Regions from separate parts of the Kitasatospora sp. NPDC004799 genome, predicted to be linked through region 2. Evidence: riboswitches for the same ligand, from Rfam matches in the RefSeq annotation. Region 2 holds a riboswitch; each other region holds the start of a gene.
The links. A riboswitch is a leader RNA that binds a small molecule or an ion and turns the genes downstream of it on or off. The one in region 2 is predicted to bind cyclic di-AMP.
Positions count from the first base shown of each region.

Region 1: it holds a riboswitch for cyclic di-AMP, as region 2 does, so the genes downstream of both, ABZW03_RS14375 (NlpC/P60 family protein) here and ABZW03_RS20920 (transglycosylase family protein) in region 2, are expected to answer to the same signal.
Region 3: it holds a riboswitch for cyclic di-AMP, as region 2 does, so the genes downstream of both, ABZW03_RS02015 (LysM peptidoglycan-binding domain-containing M23 family metallopeptidase) here and ABZW03_RS20920 (transglycosylase family protein) in region 2, are expected to answer to the same signal.

Region 1 covers NZ_JBEXJK010000089.1:19,888-24,324, reverse strand. Annotated here, with positions in the region: gene ABZW03_RS14380 (NlpC/P60 family protein) at 1-882, opposite strand, end outside; gene ABZW03_RS14375 (NlpC/P60 family protein) at 1,111-2,229, opposite strand; cyclic di-AMP (ydaO/yuaA leader) riboswitch at 2,240-2,393, opposite strand; gene ABZW03_RS14370 (NlpC/P60 family protein) at 2,730-3,767, opposite strand; gene ABZW03_RS14365 (NYN domain-containing protein) at 3,968-4,437, opposite strand, start outside.
Region 2 covers NZ_JBEXJK010000161.1:6,315-10,751, reverse strand. Annotated here, with positions in the region: gene eno (phosphopyruvate hydratase) at 45-1,331, opposite strand; gene ABZW03_RS20920 (transglycosylase family protein) at 1,607-2,413, opposite strand; cyclic di-AMP (ydaO/yuaA leader) riboswitch at 2,419-2,586, opposite strand; gene ABZW03_RS20915 (cytochrome P450) at 2,796-4,121, opposite strand; gene ABZW03_RS20910 (SDR family NAD(P)-dependent oxidoreductase) at 4,423-4,437, shown strand, end outside.
Region 3 covers NZ_JBEXJK010000007.1:36,550-40,986, forward strand. Annotated here, with positions in the region: gene purB (adenylosuccinate lyase) at 1-261, shown strand, start outside; gene ABZW03_RS02010 (MFS transporter) at 269-1,750, opposite strand; cyclic di-AMP (ydaO/yuaA leader) riboswitch at 2,092-2,302, shown strand; gene ABZW03_RS02015 (LysM peptidoglycan-binding domain-containing M23 family metallopeptidase) at 2,305-3,261, shown strand; gene ABZW03_RS02020 (APC family permease) at 3,796-4,437, shown strand, end outside.

The sequences.
Region 1 (4,437 bases), on a different contig from region 2:
GCTGATCCGCTGCCCGGCGTACGCCTGGGCCTGCGAGGTGCGCGGCAGGGTCACTCCGGCCTGCCGCCAGCTGTAGTACATCAGACCGGAACAGTCGAACGCGTGCGGCCCGGTGGCCCCGTAGACGTACGGGGAGCCGATCATGCGCACCGCGGCGGCCAGCGCGGCCGCCCCGCGCTCGGAGGCGGGCGGGGCGGTGCCGAGGTCCAGCCGGTCGGTGCCCCGGGTGGCACGCCGCTCGGCGTCCCGGGCGTCCTGGGCCGTCAGCCTGGCCCGTTCGGCGGCGCCCAGGCCGTTCAGCAGCTTCTGCGCCTTGGCGAGCCGCTGCTGGATCTGCTGCTTGCTGTCGGCGAGCGAGCGGCGGGTCCGGTCCAGCTCGGCGAGCTTGTCGGCCGCCTCGGTGCGGCGCTGGTCCAGCCGGCGCTGCCGGATGACCAGCTCGTGCAGGGTCTCCTGCTGGCGCGTGGCGGCCTGGCCCAGGGCGCGGGCGCGGGCCAGGTAGCCCTCCGGGTCGGGCGAGAGGATCAGCTGGGCGGTCTGGGTCATCCCGCCGCCGCGGTACTCGGCCCCGGCCACCGTCGCCAGGTCGCCGCGCAGTTCGTTGAGCTGGTCCTGGGCGAGGGCGATCTCGCCCTGGATGATCGTGGTCTCGCCCTGGAGCCGCCGCTGGGCCTCCTGCGCCGCGTTGAACTTCTCGGACGCCTGCTCGGCCTCGTCGTACAGCTGCTCCACCTGCGTCTTGACGTCCTGACGGTCGGCCGGGTCCGGGCTGCCCGGGGCGGCCTGGGCGCGCCCTCCGGCGGCCACGCCCAGCGCGGTGGCGGCGGCCGCGGTCAGCACCAGCGCCCGGGCGAGCAGTTGGGAACGGCGGTGCACGGGCATGGCGGCAGCGGCTCCAATCCTGCGGCACGGGCCCCCGCCGCCGCACCGGGACGGGCGGCCGTCGAGCGGGAGTCCGGTGGCAGACGTTAGCGAGTCCGGGCAAGCGAGTCCAAACCCCTCCCAACCCGAATATTCACTCCCTAATCAGACATCAGATCGACCGCCCGGAAAAGCCGCAGGCCCGGCCTCCCCTGGGGGAGACCGGGCCTGGAAGCGACCGCGTGGGGATCAGACCCGCACGATGGAGGTCAGCGGCATGTTGGTGACCGCCTCGTAGCGCACGTTCGCGCCCGGCTTGGGGGCGTGCAGCACCTGGCCGTTACCGGCGTAGATGCCGACGTGGTGGGCGTCGCTGTAGAAGATCAGCAGGTCGCCGGGCTGGGCCTGGGAGAGGTCGGTGCCGATCCGGGTGCCGGCCCCGGCCTGCGCCTGCGAGGTGCGCGGCAGCGACACGTCGGCCTGGTTGAACGCCCAGACCATCAGGCCGGAGCAGTCGAAGGAGCTCGGGCCGGTGGCGCCCCAGACGTACGGGCTGCCGACCTTGGTGGCGGCGGCGGACAGCGCGGCGGCACCGCGCGAGCTGCCGGGCGACACCTTCACCGGAGCGGTGGTGGTCGGGGCGGTGAGGCTGCCGCGGCTGTTGTCGCGCGAGGCGCGGTCGGCCTGCTGCTGCGCCTGGGCGGCGGCGTCGGCCTTGGCCTTGGCGTCGGCCGCGGCCTTCTCCTCGGCCTGGCGCAGCGCCTGGCGCTCCTGCTCGGTCAGCGTGTTGAGCAGGTCCTGGGCCGCCTTCAGCTTGGCCTGGACCTCCTCCTTGGAGGTCTTCAGCTGCTGGGTGGTCGACTCCAGCTCGGCGAGCTTGCCCTGGGCCTCGTTGCGGTCCTGGTCCAGCTTGCGCTGCTGCTCCTGGAGCTCCTTCAGCTGGTTCTTCTGGGTGTCGCCGGCCTGGTTCAGCGCACCGGCCTGGCTGAGGAAGCTGTCCGGGCTGGAGGAGAACATCAGCTGGACGGTCGGGGATATGCCCCCGTTGCGGTACTGCTCGCCGGCGATCTCGGCCAGGCCGCCCTGGAGCTCGGTGACCTGGGCCTGCTGACGGGCCACCTGGTCCTGCAGGCCGGAGACCTGCTTCTCCAGCTCCTGCTGCTTGGCCTGGGCGGCGTTGAAGTTCTCGGTCGCGACCTCGGCCTGCTCGTTGAGCTGGTCGACCTGCTCCTTGACCTGTTCCTTGGTCGGCTGCGGGTCGGCGTGGGCGCCGGACTGCGCGGAGAGGGCGACGGCTGCGGCGGCGACGCCGGTCAGGATCGAGACGCGGGCGCGGCCGGCGGGCTTGGGACGACGATGGGACGCCACGAAGGCGGGCTCCTTCTTCCTACGTCCGCCTACCGGGTGAGCTGACGGGTTCGGGCCGGAAGCATGCCCTACGACGCCTCACGGCCGTTCCACCGGCCGACCTGGCGCCGATTCACCCCGGAGGAACGTGGTTCCCCGGCTCCGCTCCGCAGCGCCCCCAGTTACTGGGCTCCCCTGTCGGGCAGTCGCTTCGTCCTGCCCCGCTGCCTCACGAACTCGGCGGTAACCACCGCCGCCACCCTGGCTGGGCGATCGACAGTGCGGTGGTTCGAAGCACGACCCTAGTAACTGGACCGTGATCGGTTCAAATCCTTGTCAGAAAAAAGATGGAAGATTGCCCAAGTTCCTTTGTGAAAATGACCGATGGTGACCACTGGCGCACGCAAGGCTGATCGGTTCTCAGCATGTGGTCACGAAAGGCCGGAAAGCCGAACGCCACCCCCGGATCGGAGGTGGCGCTTTTCACAGGCCCCGGAGCAGCCCCCGGGCGTGTCGGGCCGTCAGACCCGGCGGATGGTGTTGATCGACATCGCGTCGGCCTTCATCACCTTCACCACGTCACCGGTGTGCGGCGCGTGGACCACCATGCCGTTGCCGATGTACATCCCGACGTGGTGCATGTCGGCGCCGTAGACCACCAGGTCGCCCGGCTGGGCCTGGTCCAGCGAGGGCACCCGGGTGCCGTAGTGGCCCTGCTCCTGGGAGGTGCGCGGCAGCGAGACGCCGGCCTGCCCGTACGCCCAGACCATCAGGCCCGAGCAGTCGAAGGTGGTCGACCCGGTGGCGCCCCACACGTACGGCGAACCCTGCTTGCTCATCGCCTTGGCCATCGCCACGGCCGCGTGACCGCTGGCCGGCGGCAGGCTGCCGAGGTCGACCCGGTCGCTGCCGCGCGAGGCGCGGTCGTCCTGCGCCTGCTGGGCCCGCAGCGCGGCCCGGTCGGCGGCGCTCAGCGAGTTCAGCAGGTCCTGGGCGGCCTTCAGCTTGGTGTTGACGTCCGCCTTGGCCTGGTTCAGGTCCTTGGTGGTGGCGTCCAGCGAGGCGAGCACGGCGGCCGCCTCGGTCTTCTCCTGGTCCAGCCGGCGCTGCTGGTCCAGCAGCCCCTTGAGCGCCTCGGCCTGACTGGCGCTGGCCTGCTGGACGGTGGAGGCCTTCTCCAGGTAGCCGGAGGGGTCGGAGGAGAGCATCAGCTGGACGGACGGGTCGATGCCGCCGGCGCGGTACTGCTCGCCCGCCACCTCGGCGAGGCCGCCCTGGAGCTGGGTCATCTGCTCCTGGCTGCGGGCCACCCGGTCCTGCAGCTGGTCGGCCTGCTTCCGCAGCTGGTCGGCCCGCTCCTTGGCGCCGTTGTACTTCTCCGCCGCCTGCTCCTGCTCCTCCTGGAGCCGGTCGATCTGCGCCTTGACGTCCGAGGCGTTCGGCTGCGGCGCGGCGTGCGCGGCCGCCTGGGCGGAGAGGGCGACCGCGGTCGCAGCGGCGGCGGTGAGCACGGAGATCCGTGCGCGGCTCGGCTGCTTGGGACGGCGGTGGGAGGCCAAGGGACCGGCTCCTTCTTCCAACGGGCTCACCTGATGGGATGAGATTCCGGAAAATAGGTTTGACACCAGACCCTAGTGAAGACCTATCCGCTTTTGCTACTCCCCCGTAGGTGTGAACCCAGGTCCCCACGCTGACTTCACGGGACCCGCACAATGCTTCGAAAGAGCCCCTGACCAGGCATCATGCCACTCGGTCCGGGTCAGGGCCGGGCCAGCCGGTTCAGCAGCAGCACCGACGCCACGGGGCGCGCGCCCGCCTTCCGCACGCCCTCCGCGACCTCCCGGTCGGTGGACACCACCACCACCGGACGGCCCTGCGGCTCGGCCCGCACCAGACGGCGGATCAGCTCGTCGGCTGTCTCCCCGGTCCGGCTGAACCGCACCCGGACCCCGCGCGGCGGCGCCATGATCACCGGGACGTCCAGGTCCTGCCCGTCGAACACGCAGGTGACCTCCGCCTGGGTGCGCTGGGCCAGCATCGCCAGCCCGCCCAGCAGCCGGATCCGCTGCTGCTCCAGCGGCAGCGCCGGATACCCGGTCTTGGTCACGTTGTAGCCGTCCACCACCAGGTGCACCTGGGGGATCGCCAGCAGCTGGTCCAGCAGCGCCGGATCGTCCTCGGCCAGCCCGCGCCGGGCCACGTCGTGCGGCGAGGCCGCCCCCGGCACCA
Region 2 (4,437 bases):
CCACCGGGAGCGCCGAGCCCTCGGGCCGGACGGGCCCGGGGCCGTCAGCCCTCGTGCTTGAAGCGCGGGAAGGCGCCGCGGCCGGCGTACTCGGCGGCGTCGTCGAGGATCTCCTCGATGCGCAGCAGCTGGTTGTACTTGGCGACGCGCTCGGAGCGGGCCGGGGCGCCGGTCTTGATCTGGCCGCAGTTGGTGGCGACGGCCAGGTCGGCGATGGTGACGTCCTCGGTCTCGCCGGAGCGGTGCGACATCATGCAGCGGTAGCCGTTGCGCTGGGCCAGCTCGACGGCGTCCAGGGTCTCGGTCAGCGAGCCGATCTGGTTCACCTTCACCAGCAGCGCGTTGGCGGTGCCGGTCTCGATGCCGCGGGCCAGGCGGGCCGGGTTGGTGACGAACAGGTCGTCGCCGACCAGCTGGACCTTGTCGCCCAGCTTGTCGGTCATGGCCTTCCAGCCGTCCCAGTCCGACTCGTCCAGCGGGTCCTCGATGGAGACCAGCGGGTAGGCGGCGACCAGCTCGGCGTAGTACTCAATGAGCTCGGCCGAGGTGAGGTCCTTGCCCTCGAACTGGTAGGCGCCGTCCTCGTAGAACTCGGAGGAGGCGACGTCCAGGGCCAGCGCGACGTCGCGGCCGGGCACGTAGCCGGCCTTCTGGATGGCCTCGACGATGAGGTCCAGGGCCTCGCGGTTGGAGTCCAGGTTCGGGGCGAAGCCGCCCTCGTCGCCCAGACCGGTGGACAGGCCGCGCTCCTTCAGCACGCCCTTGAGCGTGTGGTAGACCTCGACGCCCCAGCGGACGGCCTCGGAGAAGGACTCCGCGCCGATCGGGGCGATCATGAACTCCTGGATGTCGACGTTGGAGTCCGCGTGCGACCCGCCGTTGAGGATGTTCATCATCGGGACCGGCAGGACGTGCGCGTTCGGGCCGCCCAGGTAGCGGAACAGCGGCAGGTCGCTGGCCTCGGAGGCGGCGTGCGCGACGGCCAGCGAGACGCCCAGGATGGCGTTGGCGCCGAGCGAGGACTTGTCCGGGGTGGCGTCCAGGTCCAGCATGGCCTGGTCGATCAGGCGCTGCTCGGTGGCGTCGTAGCCGACGAGCTCCGGGCCGATCTGCTCGATGACGGCGAGGACGGCCTTCTCGACGCCCTTGCCGAAGTAGCGGTTCTTGTCGCCGTCGCGCAGCTCCAGCGCCTCGAAGGCGCCGGTGGAGGCACCCGACGGGACAGCGGCACGACCCGTGCTGCCGTCGTCGAGGCCGACCTCGACCTCGACCGTGGGGTTGCCGCGCGAGTCGAGGATCTCACGGGCTACGACGACATCGATGGACGGCACGAGGCATCTCCTTGCGGAAGCAGGGTCCGGTCTGACGGGGTGCTGTCAGCAGGACGATTGCGGAGTCGTTACGACCAGAGCCTAACCGCCCGGGCTCCCGGGGCCACGTCCGCCTCGGTTCCGTCTCAGCGTGTGGCCGCCCTACCCACCGGTAGTTCACCTGCTTGTCCCAGCTCGTCCCCCCGGAGCGGGCGAATGCGGACGAAGGGGGCCGGTAGGGCCGGCCCCCTTCGCGCGGCGGGAGACCAGGGGCTCCCGAAGTCGAGTGCGTCGGCTCAGCCGAGGTTCAGCACCTGGCCGGGCATGATCAGGTCCGGGTTGCCGCCGATCGTGCCGCGGTTGCCGTCGTACAGCGCCTGCCAGCCGCCGGACACGCCCTGGGCGGCGGCGATGTTCGACAGGGTGTCACCGGAGCGGACGGTGTAGTCGTGGCCCGTGGCCTGCGCGGCCTGGGCCGGCTGGGCCGCGCGCGGGGCGGCGTGCTTCGGGGTGTACTGCTGGACCGGCTTCTCGGCGGGCTGCTCGGCCTGCTTGGGAGCGGCGTGCTTCGGGGCGTACTGCTGGACCGGCTGCGGGGCCTGCTTCGCGACCGGCTTCTCGGCCGGCTTGGCGACGGGCTTCGGGGCCTGCTGCTTCGGGGCCTGCTGCTTGGGGGCGGACTGCGGCTTGGTGTCCGAGGAGGTGTCGACCACGGCCGGGGCGCCGCCCTTGGTCAGGCCGGCCTTCTGGGAGCAGACCGGCCAGGCGCCCGGGCCCTGCGAGGCCAGGACCTTCTCGGCGACCGAGATCTGCTGGGCCTTGCTGGCCTGGTTGGCCTGCGCCGCGTAGGCGGTGCCGCCGTACGCCTTCCAGGTGCTGGAGGTGAACTGCAGGCCGCCGTAGAAGCCGTTGCCGGTGTTGATGCTCCAGTTGCCGCCGCTCTCGCACTGGGCGACGGCGTCCCAGGTGGAGGCCGGGGCGGCGGAGGCGCCGGCGGCGGTGAGGAGCGGCATCGCGAGTCCGACGCCGGCCACACCGGCGACGGCGATGGCCTTCTCGGCCTGGGTGCGACGACGGTGACGGCCAGTTCCAACGAACAGCATGAAGAGGTCCCTCTCCGCACGCCTGCGAGGTGAGCTGTCGGGTTCGGACCGGGAGGTGGCCCGGCCGCCGTACGCGGAGACGATTCCGCTCGGGCGGCTTCACCCCAAGCCGTGGGAGACGGCAACAAACCTGGTTCCCCCGCCCCTGCCCAGGGTTCTGGTCGGTTTCCCGTGGCGCGGCGGGCAGGATTCGGCGTTCCGCGCACGGGGTCCGCAGCTGCGGACTCCAGGGAGAGTAGACAGATCATCAGAGCAATCACAAGCTCATATCATCGATATCACACGACAATTACGGCCCGTGTCCGATCGCCTACCAACGGCGGCGATATGTCCGGATTGATGGTCGTTCACACCCCGCCGGAGGGCGGTCGGCGACTCCTCGTCAGCGTGTCGGGGCCTGCGGAGGGGCGTGCGGGGAGCGGCTCTCCGGGCTGAATTCCACCGGGAGTTCGCGCAGGCCACGCATGATCAGACCACCGCGCCAGCGCAGGTTCTCCGGGCTTTCCGCGAGCCGCAGATCGGGCAGCCGCGAGAGCAGCGTGGCCAGCGCGGCGCGCCCCTCCAGCCGGGCGAGCGGCGCGCCGATGCAGTAGTGGATGCCGTGCCCGAAGCCCAGGTGGGGGTTGTCCTTCCGGGCCAGGTCCAGGGTGTTCTCGGCGGCGAACCGGGCCGGGTCGCGGTCCGCCGCGGCCAGCACCACCAGCACCGGGTCGCCGACCGGGATGTCCACCCCGCCGATGGTCAGCGGACGGGTCGCGAACCGCCAGGTCGCCAGCTCCACCGGCCCGTCGTAGCGCAGGAGTTCCTCGATCCCGGTCTCCAGCAGCGCGCTCTCCCCGCGCGCCACCGACTCCTGCAGCAGCGCCCGCTGCCCGGGGTTGCGCAGCAGCGCGTACGTGCCGTTGCCGATCAGGTTCACCGTCGTCTCGAAGCCGGCGAACAGGAGGATGAAGGCCATCGCCGCGGCCTCGTTCTCGGTCAGGTGCTCGCCGTGGTCACTGGCCCGGATCAGGCCCGAGATCAGGTCGTCCCCGAGGTCCGCGCGCTTGCGGTGGATCAGCTCCAGCAGGTACGCCCGCATCCGCTTCACCGCCCGCCCCACGCCGCCGCGTTGGCCGCCGCCGTGTCCCGGCTTCGTGTGTCGCAGCATCATCCCGGCCCAGTCGCGGAAGTCGTCCTGGTCCTCGGACGGCACCCCGAGCAGGTCGCAGATCGCGTAGATCGGGAGCGGGAAGGCGAACTCGTGGATCAGGTCCGCCGAACCGCGCTGCGCGAAGCCGTCGATCAGCCGGTCGGTGAGCTGCTGCACCCGCGGCTCGAACTCGGCCACCCGGCGCGGGGTGAACGCCTTCGACACCAGCCGGCGCAGCCGGGTGTGGTCCGGCGGGTCGATGTTCAGCAGGTGGGTCATCAGGTCCGCCTGCCGCTCCCCCGGGATGCCCACCCGGCCGGTGCGGTGCGCCTGCTCGCTGTGGTGCGCCGGGTTCTTCGACAGCCGGCTGTCCGCGAGCGCCTGCCGGGCGTCCGCGTACCGGGTCACCAGCCAGGCCTCGACGCCGCTCGGCAGCGTGGTGCGGTGCACCGGGGCGTGCTCGCGCAGCCAGGCGTAGGCGGGGTACGGGTCGGCGGCGAACTCCCAGGTGAACAGCTCCGGGGCGGGGGCGTCGGAGGGCGCGGCGGGGCGGGCGGGGTCGGGCTGAGCTGGCATGGACCGACGGTATCCGGTGCGGCGGGCCCGCCCTCCCTCCGGCGGGCCGGGTCCGGTGCGCCGACGGCCGGCGGCCGGGCCGTGGGCGGTCAGGTGGCCGGCCGGTGGCCGGACGACGACCGGTCGATGGCCGGGCCGTGGACGGCTCTTGGCCGGCGCTTGGCCGACTCCTGGCCACGGGGCGGGCGTGAGTCTGGTCACCTGAGGGGTAATCCCTGTTGCGGGGGGTCAGGACGTGCCTACGATCCTCCGCAGTACGCGTGGGCGCCGGTGCGGTGTCGTCCACAGGGAGGAGCAGACCATGCGGGTCAGCGGG
Region 3 (4,437 bases), on a different contig from region 2:
GGGCACGAGGTCATCAAGGAGCACGCCGTCGCCTCCGCGCTGGCCATGCGTGCGGGCGCCCGGGAGAACGAGCTGCTGGACCGGCTGGCCGCCGACGAGCGGATCCCGCTGGACCGGGCCGCGCTGGACGCGCTGCTGGCCGACCGGCTGTCCTTCACCGGCGCGGCCGGTGCCCAGGTCGCCGAGGTGGTGCGCCAGGTGGAGGCCGTCGCGGCCGCCTACCCGGAGGCCGCCAAGTACGCGCCGGGCGACATCCTCTGACGTCGCGTCAGCTCTTCTGCGAGGGCCCTGCCGCCGGACCGGTGGCGGGGCCCTCGGGCGTCGTGCGGACGTGGCCCGGGTCGAGCGGCGGGGTGGTGGTGCCGCACGGCCAGTCGCAGTTCGGCTCGGCCACCGGCTGCTCCTCGGGGGCGAGCACGTTGCCCCGTACGGTGGCGAAGGCGATCAGTCCGCCGGCGGTGAGCAGGCCCGCGCAGATCAGCATCGCGGTGTGGAAGGCGGAGTCGACCGAGGCCGGCACCCGGTAGGCGTCGCCGCTCAGCCCGGCCAGCGCGGGCAGGGCGGCCACCGCGAGCAGGCCGGCCGCGCGGGCGGCGGCGTTGTTGACCCCGCTGGCGATGCCCGCGTGCCGGACCTCGACGGCCGCCAGCACGGTCGCGGTGAGCGGCGCGACCAGCAGCGTCATCCCGCAGCCCATCACCGCGACGGCGGGCAGCACGTCCACCCAGTACGAGGAGTCCGGGCCGACGCGCAGCATCAGCAGCACCCCGGCGGCGCACAGCAGCGGGCCGAAGGTCAGCGGGAGGCGCGGGCCGATCCGCTTGCCGAGGCGTCCGGCGCGGGCGGACAGCGTCAGCATCAGCACGGTGATCGGCACCAGGGCGAAGCCCGAGACCAGCGGCGAGAACCCGGACACGATCTGGAGCTGCACCACCAGCAGGAAGAAGACGCCGCTGAACGCCGCGTACACGCACAGGGTGACCAGGTTCACCGCGGTGAACAGCCGGGAGGAGAACAGCCCGAGCGGCAGCATCGGCTCGGGGGTGCGGCGTTCGACGGCCACGAAGGCGACGCCGAGCACCAGCCCGATCGCGCCACTGACCCAGACGGCGGGGGACAGGCCCTCGCCGGCCGCGGTCAGCGCGTAGGTGATCGCGCCGAGGGCGAGGGCGGCGAGCACGGCGCCGAGCACGTCGAAGCGGCCGGAGGCGTCCTCGTCCCGGCTCTCCGGCACCGAGCGGGTGGTGACGGCGATCACCGCGGCGGCGAGCGGCAGGTTCAGCAGGAAGATCCAGCGCCAGCCGGGGCCGTCCACCAGCCAGCCGCCGAGGAAGGGGCCGACCGCGGCCGACACCCCGCCGAGGCCGGACCAGAGGCCGACCGCCGCCGAGCGGTCGTCAGGGTGGAAGACGGCCTGGAGCATGGCGAGCGAGCCGGGGGTGAGCAGCGCGCCGCCGATGCCCTGGACGGCGCGGGCGGCGATCAGCACGTGGATGTTCGGCGCGGCGGCGCAGGCCGCGGAGGCGACGGCGAACCAGACCACGCCGATCAGGAAGACCTTGCGCCGCCCGTACCGGTCGCCGAGTGCGCCGCCGAGCAGGATCAGGCCCGCCAGGGTGAGCAGATAGGCGTTCAGGGTCCATTGCAGGGACGCCAGGGACGCGCCGAGGTCGGCGCCGATCCGGGGCAGGGCGACGTTCACCACGGTGCCGTCGAGCATCGCCATGCTGGAGCCGAGCACCGTCGCCATTAGTACCCAGCGACCCTGCGCGGTGCCCAGGCGCAGGGTGCCGGCCTCGGAGGTGGCCACGGGCGAATCCTGCGCTGCTGAGGCGCACGTGACAAGGGTCACCGGTGGGTGTGTTGGCCGTGGGCGGTGGGTGAGCGGCCGGGTGCGCAGCGTCGCCGATCTCGGCGGAGGGTCGTGGATCAGTGGCGGGGGGTGAATGGATTGTGTACGCATCGTATGGCCGGACCTGCGGAGGGTCACTGAACGGGGGTGGATCGGCGGCGCTGGGGGTGATCGACATTGCTTCACCCGAACGGATGGGTTTTAGTTCAGCGACCGCCCGGCCAGTCCGGACGGATCCGCCGGGTGGAACGCCGAGTCCTGCCGCTGCCCGGTGGTTCGAAACGAACTCTGTACGGCAGGAGCGGGGGACCCACAGGTAAGTCGCCGGACCGGAGTTCGCGCCTCAGGGCGCGGGTGTCCAGGGCCGGCTAGGGGTGAAGCCGCGCATGCGGCCGGGCAACTCCAGCCCGAACCCGACAGCTCACCTCGCAGGCGTCGGAGAGGAAACTTCCATGCCTGCTCAGGCTCGTCGTATCGCCCTGCCCCGCGCCGCCCGCATCGGCATCGCCACCGCCGTCACCGGTGTCTCCTTCGCCCTCCCGCTGGTCACCGCGGTGACCGCCCAGGCCCACACCGTTCCGGCCGCGCAGGCCTCCGTCGGCTCCGCCGACGCCAAGTCGGCCGCCCAGGCCGCGCAGGAGAGCTACCGCGTCGTCAGCGGCGACACCCTGTCCAAGATCGCCGACGCCCAGAAGGTCGACGGCGGCTGGCAGGCGCTGTACGAGAAGAACCGCTCGGTCGTCGGCGCCGACCCGAACCTGATCTTCCCGGGCCAGCAGCTCGCGCTGCCGGGCCACGCCGCCGCGCCGTCCGCCGACGCCGCTCCGGCGAAGCCCGCCGCCCCGGCCAAGCCGGCCGCTCCGGCGACCCAGGCCGCCAAGCCGCAGGCCCAGGTCCAGGTGACGACCGAGGCCGCCAAGCCGTCCGCGCAGCTCCAGACCCAGCTGCAGGTCGCCGCTCCGGCCGCCGCCGTGACCGCCACTCCGGTCGCCGCCGCCACCTCCGGCTACGTCGCGCCGCTGGCCAACCCGAAGCTGGGCACCGCCTACGGCGTGGCCGGCTCGATGTGGGCCTCCGGCCACCACACCGGCCAGGACTTCGTCGCCGCCACCGGCACCCCGCTGCGCGCCGTCGCCAACGGTGTCGTGGTCAAGGCCGGCAACGGCGGTGCCTACGGCAACGAGGTCGAGATCAAGCTCGCCGACGGCCACTACGCCGAGTACGCGCACCTCTCCTCGATCGGTGTGAAGATCGGTCAGACCGTCACCGTCGGCCAGCAGATCGGCCTCTCCGGCGCCACTGGCAACGTGACCGGCCCGCACCTGCACTTCGAGATCCGCAACGGCTCGGAGTACGGCTCGGACATCAACCCGGTCACCTACCTGCGCGCGCACGGCGTCGCGCTCTGACCCACGGGCCGCCGGCCCCAGGGCCGCTGAGCCTCGAGGGTTTCAGGAACCGCCGCTGCTGCGGGGCGAATCGATCCTCCGGGATGGTCATGTCGGGTGACCGCTCGACCGGGTGATCGCCGCACAGTGGACATGGGCGCGGGACACGCCCAGGCCGGCCCGGCCGTACGAGGACCTCCTCGTACGGCCGGGCCGGCCGCTTTCGTTTCCCGGCCGCTTCTGCTTTCCGGTCGCTTTCGTTTCCCGGTCGTCCGGCGCGGTGCGGCTCTTCCTCGTCCGTTCGAGCGGTCGAACGTCGCGTCAACTCGGCGGCCGCACCGGTCGATCGGCGGCTTCGCGGGTTCCTCCGGCGCGCGATGCTGGCGGACGGTCAGCGTCCGGCCGGACCGGCCGGGCGGGTCCGGGAGGCGAGGAGGCCGGATGGCGGTGCGGAGCGGGGACGCGACGGGGGAGAGGGCCGGGCGGGAGCGGTCCGGGGCGGGCGGGGTCGACCGGCTGAAGCCGGACTCGGTCGGCCTGGTCGGCGTGGTGTTCATGGCGCTCGCCACCGCGGCCCCGATCACCGCGATGACCGGCAACCTGCCGATCATCGTCGGACAGGGCAACGGTGTCGGCGCGCCCGCCGCGTACATCGTGGCGACCGTCGTGCTGACGGTGTTCTCGGTCGGGTACGTGGCGATGGCCCGGCACATCACCGCGGCCGGCGCGTTCTACGGCTACGTCTCGCACGGGCTGGGCCGGGTGGTGGGGATGGCCTCGGGGCTGCTCGCGGTGCTCGCGTACGTCGTCACCGAGGCCTCGGCCCTCGGCTTCTTCGCGTACTCGCTGCGCGGGCTGGTCCGTTCGCAGCTGGGGGTGGAGCTGGGCTGGGGCTGGTACGCGCTGTTCGGGGCGGTGGTGATCGGGGTGACGGCCTGGTTCGACCTGCACCTGACGGCCAAGGTGCTCGGGGTCGCGCTGGTGCTGGAGATCGGGGTGCTGGGGGCGGTCTCGCTGGCGGTGCTGTGCTCCGGCGGCGGGCCGGACGGGATCGTGACCGAGGCCGTGAACCCGCTGAACGCGCTGAAGGGGGTGGGGAGTTCGGGGGCTGCGGCGGCCGGGCTCGGCCTGTTCTTCGCGTTCTGGTCCTGGGTGGGGTTCGAGTCCACCGCGATGTACGGCGAGGAGTCCCGCGAC